One region of the Massilia sp. KIM genome, then DNA from elsewhere that is predicted to be linked to it. Evidence: predicted binding sites of a transcription regulator. Region 1 holds the regulator's gene; the other holds the start of a gene.

Region 1 (7,879 bases):
TCTCCAGCGCCTCCGGCACCACCTCGGTCGCGCCGGCCGCCTTGAGGGTGTCGAGGTCGCTGTCGTCGTGGCTGCGCACGATCACCGGCAGCTCCGGCGCCAGCTCGTGCACCAGGTGCAGGACCTTGAGCGCCAGGCGGGTGTCGGCGAAGGTGACCACCAGCGCGCTGGCGCGGTTGATGCCGGCCGCGATCAGGGATTCGCGCCGCGCCGCGTCGCCGTAGGAGACGTTGGCGCCGGCGGCGCGCGCCTCCTGGACCCGCTCGGGGTCGAGGTCGAGCGCATACCATTGCAGCTTTTCCTCGCTGAGCAGGGTGGCCAGGCTCTGGCCGCTGCGCCCGAAGCCGGCGATGATCACGTGCTTCTGGGTCTTCATGGTGCGCGTGGCGAGCTGGGTCAGGGCCAGCGACTGCATCATCCATTCGTTGGACGCGAACTTCATCACGATCTTGTCCATGTTGGCGATCAGGAGCGGCGCCACCAGCATCGACAGCACCATCGAGGCCAGCACCAGCTGCATCAGGAAAGGGTCGATCAGCTTCGAGCCGGAGGCGAGGTTGAGCAGCACGAAGCCGAATTCGCCGGCCTGGGCCAGGGCGATCCCGGTGCGCATCGAGACCCCGTCGGAGGCGCCGAACAGCTTGGCCAGCCCGGCGATCAGGGCGAACTTGAGCAGCACCGGCAGCACCAGCAGCAGGAGCACCAGCCACCAGTGACGCAGCACCAGCTCGAGGTTGAGCAGCATGCCGATGGTGATGAAGAACAGCCCCAGCAGCACGTCGCGGAAGGGCTTGATGTCTTCCTCCACCTGGTGCTTGTACTGGGTTTCCGAGATCAGCATGCCGGCCACGAAGGCGCCCAGCGCCAGCGACAGGCCGGCCTGCTCGGTGATCCAGGCCGAACCCAGGGTCACCAGCAGCAGGTTGAGCATGAACAGTTCCTGCGAGCGGCGCTTGACCACCACCGTGAACCAGCGCCGCATCAGCTTCTGGCCGAAGAACAGCAGCAGGGCCAGCACCGCGGCCGCCTTGACCGCCGCCAGGCCCAGGGTGGCCGGCAGGTCTTCCGGGTTGCGCGCCAGCGAAGGGATCAGGATCAGCAGCGGCACCACGGCCAGGTCCTGGAACAGCAGGATGCCGATGATGCGCCGCCCGTGCTCGCTTTCCAGTTCCAGGCGCTCGGTCAGGAGCTTGACTACGATGGCGGTCGAGGACATGGCCAGCGCCCCGCCCAGCGCGAAGGCGGCCTGCCAGCTGATATGCAGGCTGGGTGAGAAATAGGAAGCCAGTTGTCCGAACAGCATCGCGGCCGCGATTGTCAATACGACTTGCGCGAGACCGAGCCCGAACACGATCTTGCGCATGGCCTTGAACTGCGCCAGCGAGAACTCCAGGCCGATGGAAAACATCAAAAACACGACGCCGAATTCGGCCAGCGCGTGGGTGGCCGGGCTGTCGTCAGCCAGGGCCAGGGCGTGGGGGCCGATGAGGACGCCGACGGCCAGGTAACCGAGCATCGGCGGCAGGTGCAGCATGCGGAAGGCGACCACGCCCAGGACGGCGCAGCCGAGGAGGAGAAGGGTGAGTTCAAGTCCCGAATGCATCGTCTTCGGCCCACCCCATGTTGTTGTTTGTTGCGTCTGGCAAGTTTTTTGCTTTCCCAATTCGTTTATACTTCCGGAATGAGTGTAACCCATGAAAAAACAATGCTGAAAAGTTTCGACGAGAGCCAGGCACGCCGCGTGCTCGAACTGGGCCGCGAGACCCTCGCCATCGAGGCCGACGCGATCCGGGCCCTGCATGCGCGCCTGGGCGACGACGACAGCTTCGTGCGCGCCGCCGAGCGCATCTATGCCTGCCAGGGCCGGGTCGTGGTCTCCGGCATGGGCAAGTCCGGCCACGTCGGCCGCAAGATCGCCGCCACCCTGGCCTCGACCGGCACCCCGGCCATGTTCGTCCACCCGGGCGAGGCCGCCCACGGCGACCTGGGCATGGTGACCCCGAACGACGTCTTCATCGCCATCTCGAATTCCGGCGAGTCGAGCGAGCTGCTCGACATCCTGCCGGCCGTCAAGCGCATGGGCGCCCAGGTGATCGCCATGACCGGCAAGCCGCAGTCGCGCCTGGCCCAGCTGGCCGAAGTCCACCTCGACATCTCGGTGGCCAAGGAGGCCTGCACCCTGAACCTGGCGCCCACCACCAGCACCACCGTGACCCTGGCCATGGGCGACGCCCTGGCCGTGGCCCTGCTCGACGCGCGCGGCTTCCGTGAGGAAGACTTCGCGCTCTCGCACCCGGGCGGCGCCCTCGGCCGTCGCCTGCTGACCCACGTGCGCGACGTGATGCGCAGCGGCGAGGCGGTGCCCAAGGTGGCGCCGGATGTGCCGCTGACCCGCGCCCTGCTCGAGATCACCCAGAAGGGCATGGGCATGACCGCCGTGGTCGACCCCGACAACCGCCCGATCGGCGTGTTCACCGACGGCGACCTGCGCCGCCTGATCGAGCGCGTCCAGGACTTCACCAGGCTGACCATCCGCGACGTCATGCACGCCAACCCGCGCCGCATCCATCCCGAGCAGCTGGCCGTGGACGCCGTCGCCGTGATGGAGGAATTCCGCATCAACCAGATGCTGGTGGTGGACCACGAGGACCGCCTGGTCGGCGCCCTCCATATCCACGACCTCACGCGCGCCAAGGTGATCTGATGCTGCCCCTCGCACACATGGAACGCGCGTCCCGCGTCAAGGTCATGATCTTCGACGTCGACGGCGTGCTCACCGACGGCAGCCTGACCTACGGCCCGGACGGCGAAGTCACTAAGACCTTCAACGTGCTCGACGGCCTCGGCATCCAGCTGCTCAACAAGACCGGCGTCAAGACCGCCATCATCAGCGCGCGCAATTCGCCCATCGTGGTCAAGCGCGCGGCCGACCTCGGCATCTCCCACGTCTACCAGGGCATCCACGACAAGCGCGTCGGCTTCGCCGAGCTGCTCCAGGCCACCGGCGTGAGCGCGGAGGAATGCGGCTACATCGGCGACGACGTGATCGACCTGCCGCTGTTCACGCGCGTCGGCTTCGCCGTCACCGTGCCCTCGGGCCACCCCGAGGTCCAGCACCGCGCCCACTACGTGACCCGCAACGCGGGCGGCAAGGGCGCGGTGCGCGAAGTCTGCGACCTGGTGATGCGCGCCCAGGGCACCTACGAACAGGCGCTCGCGCCTTACTTCGCCTGACGAGGTCCGCGCCATGGCCCCCTACGTCACCTCCAACAAGCGCACCGCGCACCGCTGGAAACTCCTGACCATCATGCTGACCGGCGTGTTCTGCGCCTTCGGCAGCTTCTGGCTGCTGCAGCTGATGCAGGAGGGCGATCCGGACGCGCGTCCGGGCGGGCCGCCCAACGAACCGGACTACATCGTCGAGAACTTCTCCTTCGTGCGCATGACCGCCAACGGCCAGCCCAGCTACGTGGTGTCGGGCAAGCGCCTGACCCACATCCCGGAAGGCGACGTCTCGCACGTCGAGGCGCCGGTCATGCGCGGGGTCGAGCCGGGCCGCCCGCCGATGACGGTCACCGCCGACAAGGCCCAGATCTTCCACGGCGAGCACCGCGTCGACCTGCTCGGCAACGTCGACCTGCAGCGTCCGCGCACCCCGCAGTCGGACGCGCTGCGCGTGCGCACCGAGAAGCTCACTGCGCTGCCGGACGAAGAAATCATCAAGACCGACCAGCCGATCGACATGCAGCTCGGCGCCTCCAGCGTGAAGGGCATCGGCATGGTGGCCAACAACGCCACCCAGAAGCTGCACATCGCCAGCCGCGGGCAGATCGTCTATCCGCCGCGCGGGCGCCAATAGAGCCTGCGCCAGCCAACTCCTGACCAGCACAATATGAAGAAACTACTCGCTGTCGCATTCCTCTCCCTGGTGTCGCTCACGGCCATGGCCGAGCGCGCCGATTCCCTCAAGCAGGCGGTGATCAACTTCGACTCGCTCGACGTCGACGAAGTCACCCAGACCCGCATCCTGACCGGCAACGTGGTCGTCACCCGCGGCACACTGGTGCTCAAGTCCGACCGCGCCCTGGTGAAGGAAACCCCGGAAGGCTACATGAGCGTGACCCTGACCGCGAACCCGGGCAAGGTCGCCACCTTCCGCCAGAAGCGCGACGGCGGCCCCGACCTGTGGGTCGACGGCCAGGCCCAGCGCATCGAATACGAAGAGCGCACCGAGGTCGTGAAGCTGTTCTCGAACGCGATCGTCAAGGAGCTCGAAGGCCAGCGCGTGACCAACGAGATCACCGCGCCCTTCATCGCCTACGACAACCGCAAGGAAGTCGCCACCGTGCGCAACGACGCCAGCGGCGAGAGCAAGGTCGGCGGCGGCCGCGGCACCCTGATCCTGGCGCCCAAGCGCGCGGCCCCGGCACAAGGCGCAACGCAGGGCGCGGCCCCGGCAGGGAAGCAGTGATGGAGGCCCGCGACTGCGGCAGCACCTTGATCGTCAAGGGGCTGCAGAAAACCTACGGCAAGCGCCTGGTGGTGCGCGACGTCTCGCTGCAGGTCGACTGCGGCGAGGTGGTCGGGCTGCTGGGGCCGAACGGCGCCGGCAAGACCACCTCCTTCTACATGATCGTCGGCCTGGTGCCCTCGGACGCCGGCAGCATCGACATCAACGGCACCGACATCTCGAGCCTGCCGATCCACCGGCGCGCGGTGCTGGGCTTGTCCTACCTGCCGCAGGAGGCCTCGGTGTTCCGCAAGCTGACGGTGGAGGAGAACATCCGCGCCGTGCTCGAGCTGCAGAAGCAGGACGGCAAGCCGCTCACCAAGGAGCAGATCAACGAGCGCCTCGACACGCTGCTGGCCGACCTGCAGATCGAGAAGCTGCGCGAGAGCCCGGCGCTGGCGCTGTCGGGCGGCGAGCGGCGCCGCGTCGAGATCGCGCGCGCGCTCGCCACCAATCCCCGCTTCGTGCTGCTGGACGAGCCCTTCGCGGGCGTCGATCCGATCGCCGTGATCGAGATCCAGCGCATCGTGCGCTTCCTGAAGGAGCGCAAGATCGGTGTCCTGATCACCGACCACAACGTCCGCGAGACGCTCGGCATCTGCGACCGCGCCTACATCATCAACCAGGGCGCCGTGCTGGCCTCGGGCCGGCCCGACGACATCATCGCCAATGAATCCGTGCGCCGCGTCTACCTGGGTGAACACTTCCGCATGTAGACATGAAACAGTCCCTGCAGCTACGCACTTCCCAGCACCTTGCACTGACGCCGCAACTGCAGCAGTCGATCCGCCTGCTGCAGTTGTCCACGCTCGAGCTGCACCAGGAGATCGAGCAGATCCTGTCCGATAATCCGATGCTGGAGCGCCTCGACGATCCGCTCGACCGCTCGGTGCGCCTGCTGGCAGATGGCGCCATCAATAACGCGCCGCCCAATGGCGAAGCGCCGGCCGCCACGCCCGGCGCGGCGGAAGGCGAGGCCGCGCCGGCCGAGCACGCCGACGGCGCGGACGGCGCCGCCGAGGGCGGCGAGCGCGAGCTGCACGATGGCGACTGGGGCGAAGGCGGCGGCGGACGCGGCGGCGACGACGAGGACGGCCGCCCGCAACTGGAAGCCAGCAGTGTCACCCTGCGCGAGCACCTGATGGAACAGGTGCGCACCACCGGCTGCTCGGCGCGCGACCGCGCGCTGGCCGAGCTGGTGATCGACGCCCTGGACGACAACGGCTACCTGGAAGAACCGCTGGACGAGATCCACGCGCGCCTGCCGGAGGAACTCGAGATCGAGATGGACGAGCTGCGCTGCGCCCTGGCCCTGGTGCAGAGCCTGGACCCGATCGGCGTGGGCGCGCGCAGCGCCGGCGAATGCCTGGCCCTGCAGATCCGCCGCATGCCCGGCGTGCCCCTGGTGACGCGGCGCCTGGCCCTCAAGATCGTCGAGGGCTACCTGAGCTGGTTCGCCCAGCGCGAATACAGCAAGCTCAAGAAGGCGCTGGACTGCGACGACGAGGACCTGCGCGAGGTGCAGGCCGTGGTGCGCGCCTGCAATCCGCATCCGGGCGCGGCCTTCGCGGCCAACGTCTCGGACTACGTGGTGCCGGACGTGATCGTGCGGCGCGCCAAGAGCGGCTGGGCGGTGTTGCTCAATCCGGACGTGATGCCGCGCCTGCGCGTGAACAGCCTGTACGCCTCGCTCATGAAGCAGGGGAAGTGCGAAGGCATGAACGCCCAGCTGCAGGAAGCCAAGTGGCTCATCAAGAACATGCGCCAGCGTTTCGACACCATCCTCCGTGTGGCAGAGGCCATCGTCGAGCGCCAGAAGAATTTCTTTTCGCACGGTGCGGTTGCCATGCGGCCCCTTGTTTTACGTGAGATAGCTGATACACTAGGTCTACACGAGAGCACAATTTCCCGTGTCACAACGCAGAAGTACATGCTGACCCCGCACGGCATGTTTGAGTTGAAATACTTCTTCGGAAGCCATGTCGCCACCGAGGCGGGGGGAGAAGCCTCTTCGACGGCGATCCGCGCGCTCATCGCGCAATTGACAGGAGCAGAAGACCCTAAGAATCCATTATCCGACAGCAAGATCGCGGAGATGCTCGGGGAACAAGGCATGGTCATTGCGCGCAGGACGGTCGCGAAATACCGTGAAGCGCTCAAGATCCCTCCCGTCAGCCTCCGCAAAGCCTTGTAACAGCGCTGCCCACTCCTGCCTTGTGCCTGGGCGGCGCGACATCTTCAAAGGAGTGTGTATGAACCTCACAATCAGTGGACACCATCTCGAAGTGACCCCCGCTATCCGTGAATACGTTCAGAATAAGCTCGAGCGCATCATTCGGCATTTCGATCAAGTGATCGACACCCATGTCTTCCTCTGCGTCGACAATCTCACTGAGAAAGAAAAAAGGCAAAAAGCGGAAATCAACCTACAGGTATCGGGGAAAACCCTGCACGTGGCCAGTGTCGCGCAAGACTTGTACGCCGCGATCGATACCCTGATGGATAAGCTGGATCGCCAGGTTCTGAAGCACAAGCAAATGCTCCGCAGTCATGACCACATGGCGCTGAAGCGCCTGCCGGAAAACGGCGACGTCGCTGCAGCCTGATCGGCCGCAGGGCACCACTAGCAAGGGCGTCTGAGGGGACGCCCTTTTTGCATCCGTGTTCTGTAAAATGCTTATCTTTTCAATCACAGAACACGCCATGACCGACCACGTCCTCACCCGTGTCGCCAATCGCACCGGCATCATCACCCTGGACCGCCCCAAGGCGCTGAATTCGCTCTCGCTCGAGATGGTGCGCGCGCTCACCGCGGCCTTGAACGCCTGGAAGGACGACGCCGGCGTCGCGGCCGTCCTCATCACCAGCAGCAGCGACAAGGCCTTGTGCGCGGGCGGGGACATCCGCTTCTTCCACGAGGTCGGCCACGCCACGCCCCAGGGCGGCAGCGCGCTGCTGGAAGACTTCTTCACCGAGGAATACGCGCTCAACCACCTGATCCACTTCTATCCCAAGCCCTACATCGCCATCATGGACGGCGTGGTGATGGGCGGCGGCATGGGCATCGCCCAGGGCGGGCCCGGTTGCGGGCTGCGCATCGTCACCGAGCGCACCAGGATGGCGATGCCGGAGGTGAACATCGGCCTGTTCCCGGACGTGGGCGGCAGCCACTTCCTGTCGCATGCGCCTGGGCAGCTGGGCAATTACCTCGGCTTGACGGGGCTGACCATCGGGGCGGCGGATGCGCTCTACGTGGGGCTGGCCGACGTGTTCGTGCCTGGCGCGGCGCTGGGCGAGCTGCATGCTTTGATCGAGGCGACGGCGGGCGAGGAATTGCCGGCGGCGATACGTGCGTTTGCCGCGCCGTTC
Region 2 (7,879 bases), 180 kb from region 1:
GGACGGCGGCCGGGTCGGCAAGGACGCCGGCGGCAAGGAAGTGCGCCTGTGGTCCGACAAGCAGGCGCGCGAGATGTGGACCGCCCAGACGCCGATGAAGATCGTCGAGCCGCGTCCTCCGCTGGCGGCGACCAAGCCCAACTTCTTCGCCTATGGCCTGGGCTTCCAGCTGCGCGACTACCAGGGCAAGCTGGTGGCGCTGCACGGCGGCGCGCTGCAGGGCTTCTATTCGCGCGTGCTGCTGGTGCCGGAAGCGAAGCTGGGCATCGCGATCTTCACCAACGCCGAGAGCGGCCCCTCGCTGAACGCCCTGCAGTACCGCCTGCTCGACCAGTACCTGGGCGTGGCGCCGACCGACTGGATCGGCCGCGTCGCCGAGGTCGACCGCGAGAACCAGGCCAAGGAGGCGGCGCGCCTGAAGAGCGAGTCGGCGGCGCGCGCGGCCAGGTCGAAACCTTCGCTGCCGCTGGCGGCCTACGAAGGGGACTACACCGACCCCTGGTATGGCGTGGCGAGCATCAAGCGCTCGGGCGGCAAGCAGGTGCTGAGCTTCTCGCGCACGCCCGACCTGGTCGGGGAGCTGGAGCACTTCCAGCACGATACCTTCATCGTTCGCTGGAAGGAGAGGAACTTCAATGCCGACGCTTACGTGACCTTCTCGCTGGATCACGATGGCAGCATCGAGCGCATGCGCATGAAGCCGATCTCCACCGAGACCGATTTCAGCTATGACTTCCAGGATTTGCTGTTTACGCCGGTGAAGAAAGAGAAGTGATGGTGTGAGGGGAGTTTGAAAGTAAGAACCGCAGCTTTGGGCTTATTGGTATTCAGTTAGCAGAAAAACCGTCGCCCCGGCGAAGGCCGGGGCCCAAGTTCCCTTGCGCAGATACGCATGCAAACTTGGGTCCCGGCCTTCGCCGGGACGACGTGCAGGCGCTAACTTAAGGGCATTAGATCGGAGGGCTGCGGTTGCTTTTGCGCGGGTGCTGCGGTGCGAACTTGGACTCCTTACGGTAACCCAAGTTGATCTTCGCAGCGCCGTGACGGCTTATTTGCCGTTCCAGACCTTCATCATGTCGTCCGAACCCTGCGAACGCACCCCGTTGTCCGACAGGATCGCCTCGGTCGCGTCCAGCGTGGCCTTGCGCGGCAGGATCATGGTCTCGCCGTAGCGCTGGTCGAACTTGAGCACGACCTGCTCGTCCTTCAGATCGCGCAGCAGCGCCACCAGGTGGGCCAGGCTGCGCACCGGCTTGCCGTTGACCGACTCCACCACCGAGCCGTAGCGGTTCGAGTAGCCCGACATCAGCTTGTGCGGGAAGAAGGGCGAACTGATCACCACCAGCTCCTCGCGCTCGGCGTCCGGCGAGTCGCCTCGGCGCGTCACCAGCGGGCTGGCGTTGAAGGCATAGGCCTGCAGCATCGCCGCGTTGCCGCCGATGAAGCTCAGGAACTCCGGGCTGGCGCGCGAGAACACGATCGGGCCGTAGATGAAGTAGGGCGGGTAGCCGCCGTTCAGGTCCGCGATCAGCATCGGGCGCGGGCCGGTGGCCGGAACCTCCACCTTGATGGTCTTGCCGCCGCGGATCACCGTCATCGGCACCTTGCCGTTCTTCGCCACCTGCTGGATGCGGTACTGGAAGCGCACCCGCAGGTTGGAGCCCAGCTTGACCATGGCCTGGTTGTCGATCGGGTGCTCGCCGATGTGGGTGATCACGTCCCATTCCTTGAGCGGCCAGCTGGGGTCCGTCCGGTAGGGCTTGTGCACCACCGCGCCCTCGACTGACTTGTCGAGCTTGAGGTAGGCGCGCAGGGCCGGGTTCTCCAGATTCTGGATGCTGTCGTGCAGCAGCGGCTTGCCGTCGTACTTGCCGTCGGCGATGTCGCTCAGGAAGAGCTCGATCTCCTCGTTCGGAATCACATAGCCGATGTTCTGGGCCCCGGCCGCCATCGAGAAGGCCAGGCCGATCATCTTGTCGCCCGCGACCACCGGGCCGCCGCTGTTGCCGGGGTTGATCGGCGCGTCGATCTGGATCCGCAGGCCGGAGCTGAACGAGGTGTAGGGCACGAACTCGACGCGCGAGACGATGCCCTTGGTGGTCGAGAGCGAATTGCCGCCCACCGGATAGCCGTAGGCGAAGACCTGCTCGCGCACGTCGGGCAGCACGGCGGCGCGCTGCACCGGCGGACGCTTGGCGAAGAAGGAGGGGTCTTCGAGCTCCAGCACCGCGAGGTCGAGGCCGCGCGCCACCGCGACCACCTTGGCCGCCACCTTGTCGCCCGACTGGCTGGCCTGCACCTCGACCTGGCTTGCGTAGTTCACCACGTGGGCATTGGTCAGGATGCGCTTGCCCTCGATGATCACACCGGAACCGGTGACGTCGGCCGGCGAGGACTTGGTCCAGGGCTTGTAGGGGTCGGGACGGCGCACGGTGGCGAAGATCTTGACCACCGAGGCCTCGATGGCCGGCAGGGCCGGCGGCGCGGTCTGGGTGGTGGCCGCCGGCGGCACCGGCGTGGTCTGCGGAGTGCTGTCCTGGGCCTGGGCCAGGGTGGACACGGCAAGCGCCAGTGCGGCGAGAGGGAAAATCTTCATGGATTCCTTCGGTGACTGAAAATGGGCTCAACCGAAAGAATATACACCCGCGGGGCGCTTGGAAATACGTGCATCGTCACGGGGAGGACGGCGCGTCCTCCCCGCGGCCCGGCGCGTATTTACTGCTTGACGAACTTGAGGGTCATGCGGTCGCTCTCGCCGATCGCCAGGTACTTCTCGCGGTCCTTGTCCTTGTTGGCCAGCACCGGCGGCAGGGTCCACACGCCCTTCTCGTGGTTGGCGGTGTCCTTCGGATTGGCGTTGACTTCGGACTTGCCGGCCAGCTTGAAGCCGGCGCTTTCCGCCATCTTGATCACCCAGGCCTCGTGCATGTAGCCGCTCGAGGCCTTGGCGTCCTGGGGCATCGAGGCCGGCAGGCGGTGCTCGACCACGCCCAGCACGCCGCCCGGTTTCAGGACCTTGTGGATTTCCTTGAAGGTGGCGCGCAGGGCGTCCTCGCCGTTCCCGACCCAGTTGTGCAGGTTGCGGAAGGTGAGCACCATGTCGACGCTGCCCGGGGCCGCGATCTCGTAGCGCTTGGGCGGCTCGAACACGGACGGGACCACCTTGCCGTACAGGGCCGGGTTGGCGTCCAGCTTGCCCTTGAAGGCCATCGCGCCGCGGTTCTCCGGCACCATCGCGCCGCCGGCGGCGATCAGCTTGCCCTTGTCGCGCAGGTAGGGCGCGAGGATCTCGGTGTACCAGCCGCCGCCCGGCGACAGCTCCACCACCGTCATGTCCGGCTTGATGCCGAAGAAGCTGAGGGTTTCGTAGGGGTGGCGGTACACGTCGCGCGCCTTGTTGGGGGCGCTGCGGTGTTCGCCGGCGATGGCGGCCTTCAGGGCATCGTCCGCCTGCGCGGCGCCGGCCAGGCCGGTGGCCAGCATGGCGGCCAGGATCAGTCGTTTCATCGTGCGAAGTCTCCAGGGTGATTTGCGGGAGCAGGGCAGGGCGCCGCTGCGGCCGCGTCGATGATCAAGCAGCCGAGCCCGACAGTCAAGCACCGGACGCATATGCATATGCGTCCCCCGCATGGCGCGCTGTCCGCCCTGTCCGGAGCGGACAGGGCGGACAGCCGGCGGACACCGGCCCGGACGCGGGATGCCTGCAACAACGGCGCCTCGGTGCATGGCATAAAGATTGCCTAAACAAAAACTTTAGTCTAAGGTTGAGAAGTTTGACGCCCTCACCCGGGCGAAAAAAATCTCACAGTAGCGCTGTACATACAAAGCGGCGCCGTGCTCGTGCGCACTGCTGCTGCCCGGAAGTAGGTTATTCAGGAGACCACATGGAACGCCGTACCTTTCTCAATTTCAGCAGCCTGGCGCTCGGCTCGACGCTCATCCCCTTCGGCCGCGCGATCGCCGCGGAAGAACTGCTCACCACCATGCCCGTCGCGGCCAAGAAGGCCCTGGCCGACGTCGCGCTGAACGCCGCCACCAAGGCCGGCGCCAGCTACTGCGACGTGCGCATCGGCCGCTATCTGAACCAGTTCATCGTCACCCGCGACCTCAACGTCGAGAACGTGGCGAACACCGAATCGGCCGGCGTGGGCGTGCGCGTGATCTGCGACGGCGCCTATGGCTTCGCGGCCACCTCCGACGTGTCGAACGACGGCATCGCCAACGCGGCGCGCCAGGCGGTCGCCATCGCCAAGGCCAACGCCAAGCTGCAGTCCGAACCGGTGCGTCTTGCACCAGTCAAGGGCGTCGGTGACGTATCCTGGGCCACCCCGATCAAGAAGGACTGGCGCGCGGTGCCGATCAAGGAGAAGGCCGACCTGCTGATCGCCGCCAACAAGGCCGGCATGGACAACGGCGCCAACTTCATGCAGTCGATGCTGTTCCAGGTGAACCAGCAGAAGTTCTTCGCTTCCACCGACGGCTCCTACATCGACCAGGACGTGCACCGCCTGTGGGCCCCGTTCCAGGCCACCGCGGTCGACAAGGCGACCGGCAAGTTCCGCTCTCGCTCGGGCCTCTCTTCCCCGGTCGGCAAGGGCTATGAATACCTCGACGCCCGCCCGGAGCACAAGATCAAGGCCGCCGGCGGCGTCGCCACCCTGTACACCGAAAGCTACGACATCATCGAGGACGCGCGCGCCGCAGGCCGCGACGCCAAGCGCAAGCTGACCGCCAAGTCGGTGGTGCCCGGCAAGTACGACCTGATGCTCTCGCCGGAACACCTGTGGCTGACCATCCACGAGAACGTCGGCCACCCGACGGAACTGGACCGCGTGCTGGGCTACGAGGCGAACTACGCCGGCACCAGCTTCGCCACCCTCGACAAATGGGAGAGCAAGAAATTCAAGTACGGCGCGCCGATCGTCAACCTGTACGCCGACAAGGTCACCCCGGGTTCGCTGGGCGCGGTCGGCTACGACGACGAAGGCGTGAAGACCAAGAAGTGGGACATCATCAAGGACGGCATCCTGGTCAACTACCAGGCCACCCGCGACCAGGCCCACATCATCGGCGAGAAGGAATCGCACGGCTGCTCCTACGCCGACAGCTGGAGCACGGTGCAGTTCCAGCGCATGCCGAACGTGTCGCTGGCGGCCGGCAAGGCCAAGCTCACCCCGGACGAGATGGTCAAGGGCATCAAGAAGGGCATCTACATCGTCGGCGACGGCTCCTTCTCGATCGACCAGCAGCGCTACAACTTCCAGTTCGGCGGCCAGCTGTTCTACGAGATCAAGGACGGCAAGATCGGCCAGATGCTGGAAGACGTGGCCTACCAGGCCAACACCCAGGAATTCTGGAGCGCCTGCCATTCGATCTGCGACGAGCGCGACTGGCGCATGGGCGGTTCCTTCTTCGACGGCAAAGGCCAGCCGCCGCAGATCTCGATCGTGTCGCACGGGTCGTCGACCACGCGCTTCAACGGCATCAACGTGATCAACACCGCTCGCAAGATCGGCTAAGCAGGGAAGACCATGAGCATCCTGACCCAGGAACAAACCAAGCGCATCTGCGACAAGGTGATGTCGCTGTCCAAGGCCGACGAGTGCATCGTCAACGTCGAGGGCAGCCGCATCGGCAACATCCGCTTCGCCCGCAACGCCGTGTCCACCGCCGGCCTGGCCGACGACACCCGCATCCAGGTGCAGGTCGCCTTCGGCAAGAAGCAGGGCACCGCCACCATCAACGAGTTCGACGACAAGTCGCTCGAGCGCGCCGTGCGCCGCGCCGAGGACCTGGCGCGCCTGGCGCCGGAGAACCCCGAGTTCATGCCGGCTATCGCCAAGCAGGCCTATAAATCCTCCGAGACCTTCGTCCAGCGCACCGCCGACATCGATCCGGAATACCGCGCCCAGGCCGCCGCCTACGCGATGGAAGCCTGCCGCAAGAAGGGCCTGGTGGCCGCCGGCTTCTTCACCGACCGCTCGTCCTTCGAGACGGTGGCCAACTCCAACGGCGTGTTCGGCCACCAGATCGCGACCTCGCTCGACTTCACCTGCACCGTGCGCACCGAAGACGGCCGCGGTTCGGGCTGGGTCAAGCGCTCGGCGCGCGACGTGGCGAAGTTCGACCCGCGCGAAGCGGCCGACGTGGCGATCGAGAAGGCGCTGCGTTCGGTGGACGCCAAGGCGCTCGAGCCGGGCCGCTACACCGTGATCATGGAACCGGCCGCCACCAGCGACCTGCTGGGCTTCATGCTGAATGGCTTCGACGCCCGCCGCGCCGACGAGGGCCGCAGCTTCCTGTCCAAGCAGGGCGGCAAGAACCGCCTGGGCGACAAGCTGTTCGACCAGCAGGTCAACATCTGGTCCGACCCCTGGGACAAGGACGTGCCGGTGCTCCCCTGGGACAACAGCATGCTGCCGCGCGAACGCGTGCACCTGGTGAAGGACGGCCGCATCAACGCGCTGGACTACTCGCAGTACTGGGCCAAGCAGAAGGGCGCGCGCGCCGTCGGCAGCGCCGGCAACGTGATCATGGCCGGCACCGACAAGACCACGGCCGAGCTGATCGCCAACACCAAGAAGGGCGTGCTGGTGACCCGCACCTGGTACATCCGCATGGTGGACCCGCAATCGGTGCTGCTGACCGGCCTGACCCGCGACGGCACCTTCTACGTGGAGAACGGCAAGATCAAGCACCCGATCAAGAACTTCCGCTTCAACGAGAGCCCGGTGACGATGCTGAACAACATCGAGGAGATCGGCAAGCCGGTGGTGATTGGCGGGGACGAGGCGAATTACGCGATGCTGATTCCGTCGATGAAGATCCGCGATTTCAACTTCACTTCGCTGTCGGACGCTGTCTAAGGCAGGCATTGCCCCCGTCCTGAAGACCGTCGTTCCCGCGAAGGCGGGAACCCAAGTTTTACGCGGACCACTGCGCGACGAACTTGGGCCCCCGCCTTCGCGGGGGCGACGTTCATAGGCTAGCTAAAGCGGTCCAACGCTAACGGAACACACACATGGAACGTCGTACCTTCCTCAAAGTCGGCGCCGGCACCGCCGGCGCCATGCTCGTCCCGGTCTTCGGCAACGCCATCGCCGCCGACGAGCTGCTCAACCCGATGGCCGCCAGCGCCAAGAAAGCCCTGGCCGACGTCGCCCTGAACGCCGCCACCAAGGCCGGCGCCAGCTATTGCGACGTGCGCATCGGCCGCTACCTGAACCAGTTCATCATCACCCGCGACCTCAACGTCGAGAACATCAGCAACACCGAGTCCAGCGGCGTCGGCGTGCGCGTGATCGCCAATGGCGCCTACGGCTTCGCCTCCACCAACACCATGACCCCGGACGGCGTGGCCGATGCCGCGCGCCAGGCCGTGGCCATCGCCAAGGCCAACGCCAAGCTGCAGAACGAGCCGGTGCGCCTGGCTCCGGTCAAGGGCGTGGGCGAGGTGGCCTGGGCCACCCCGATCAAGAAGGACTGGCGCGCCATCCCGGTCAAGGAAAAGGCCGACATGCTGATCGCCGCCAACAAGGCCGGCCTGGACGCGGGCGCGAACTTCATGACCGCTTCGCTGTTCCAGATCAACCAGCAGAAGTACTTCGCCTCCACCGACGGCTCCTACATCGACCAGGACGTGCACCGCCTGTGGGCGCCGATCAACGCCACCGCCGTGGACAAGGCCAGCGGCAAGTTCCGCTCGCGCGCCGGCCTGGGCGCGCCGGTGTCGATGGGCTACGAGTACTTCGACGCGCGCGCCGCCGACAAGGTGCAGGCCGCGGGCGGCGTCACCACGCTCTACACCGGCTCCTACGACATCGTCGAGGACGCACGCCTGGCGGGCAAGCAGGCGCGCGAGAAGCTCAGCGCCAAGTCG

Evidence for each region. The regulator sigma-54, encoded in region 1, starts transcription at its own class of promoters, with help from an activator protein. The targets are predictions, from matches to a motif close to TGGCANGNAANCTGCTTT.
Region 2: the regulator sigma-54 is predicted to act here: its motif matches at 3,726-3,743, upstream of B0920_RS22030 (TldD/PmbA family protein).

The regions. Positions count from the first base shown of each region.
Region 1 covers NZ_MVAD01000003.1:202,780-210,658, reverse strand. The annotation lists gene B0920_RS21200 (monovalent cation:proton antiporter-2 (CPA2) family protein) at 1-1,603, opposite strand, end outside; gene B0920_RS21195 (SIS domain-containing protein) at 1,682-2,704, shown strand; gene B0920_RS21190 (HAD family hydrolase) at 2,704-3,234, shown strand; gene lptC (LPS export ABC transporter periplasmic protein LptC) at 3,248-3,859, shown strand; gene lptA (lipopolysaccharide transport periplasmic protein LptA) at 3,893-4,471, shown strand; gene lptB (LPS export ABC transporter ATP-binding protein) at 4,471-5,226, shown strand; gene B0920_RS21170 (RNA polymerase factor sigma-54) at 5,229-6,704, shown strand; gene hpf (ribosome hibernation-promoting factor, HPF/YfiA family) at 6,763-7,116, shown strand; gene B0920_RS21160 (enoyl-CoA hydratase/isomerase family protein) at 7,214-7,879, shown strand, end outside.
Region 2 covers NZ_MVAD01000003.1:378,270-386,148, reverse strand. The annotation lists gene B0920_RS22045 (serine hydrolase) at 1-775, shown strand, start outside; gene B0920_RS22040 (S1C family serine protease) at 1,049-2,596, opposite strand; gene B0920_RS22035 (class I SAM-dependent methyltransferase) at 2,716-3,507, opposite strand; gene B0920_RS22030 (TldD/PmbA family protein) at 3,885-5,519, shown strand; gene B0920_RS22025 (TldD/PmbA family protein) at 5,532-6,866, shown strand; gene B0920_RS22020 (TldD/PmbA family protein) at 7,022-7,879, shown strand, end outside.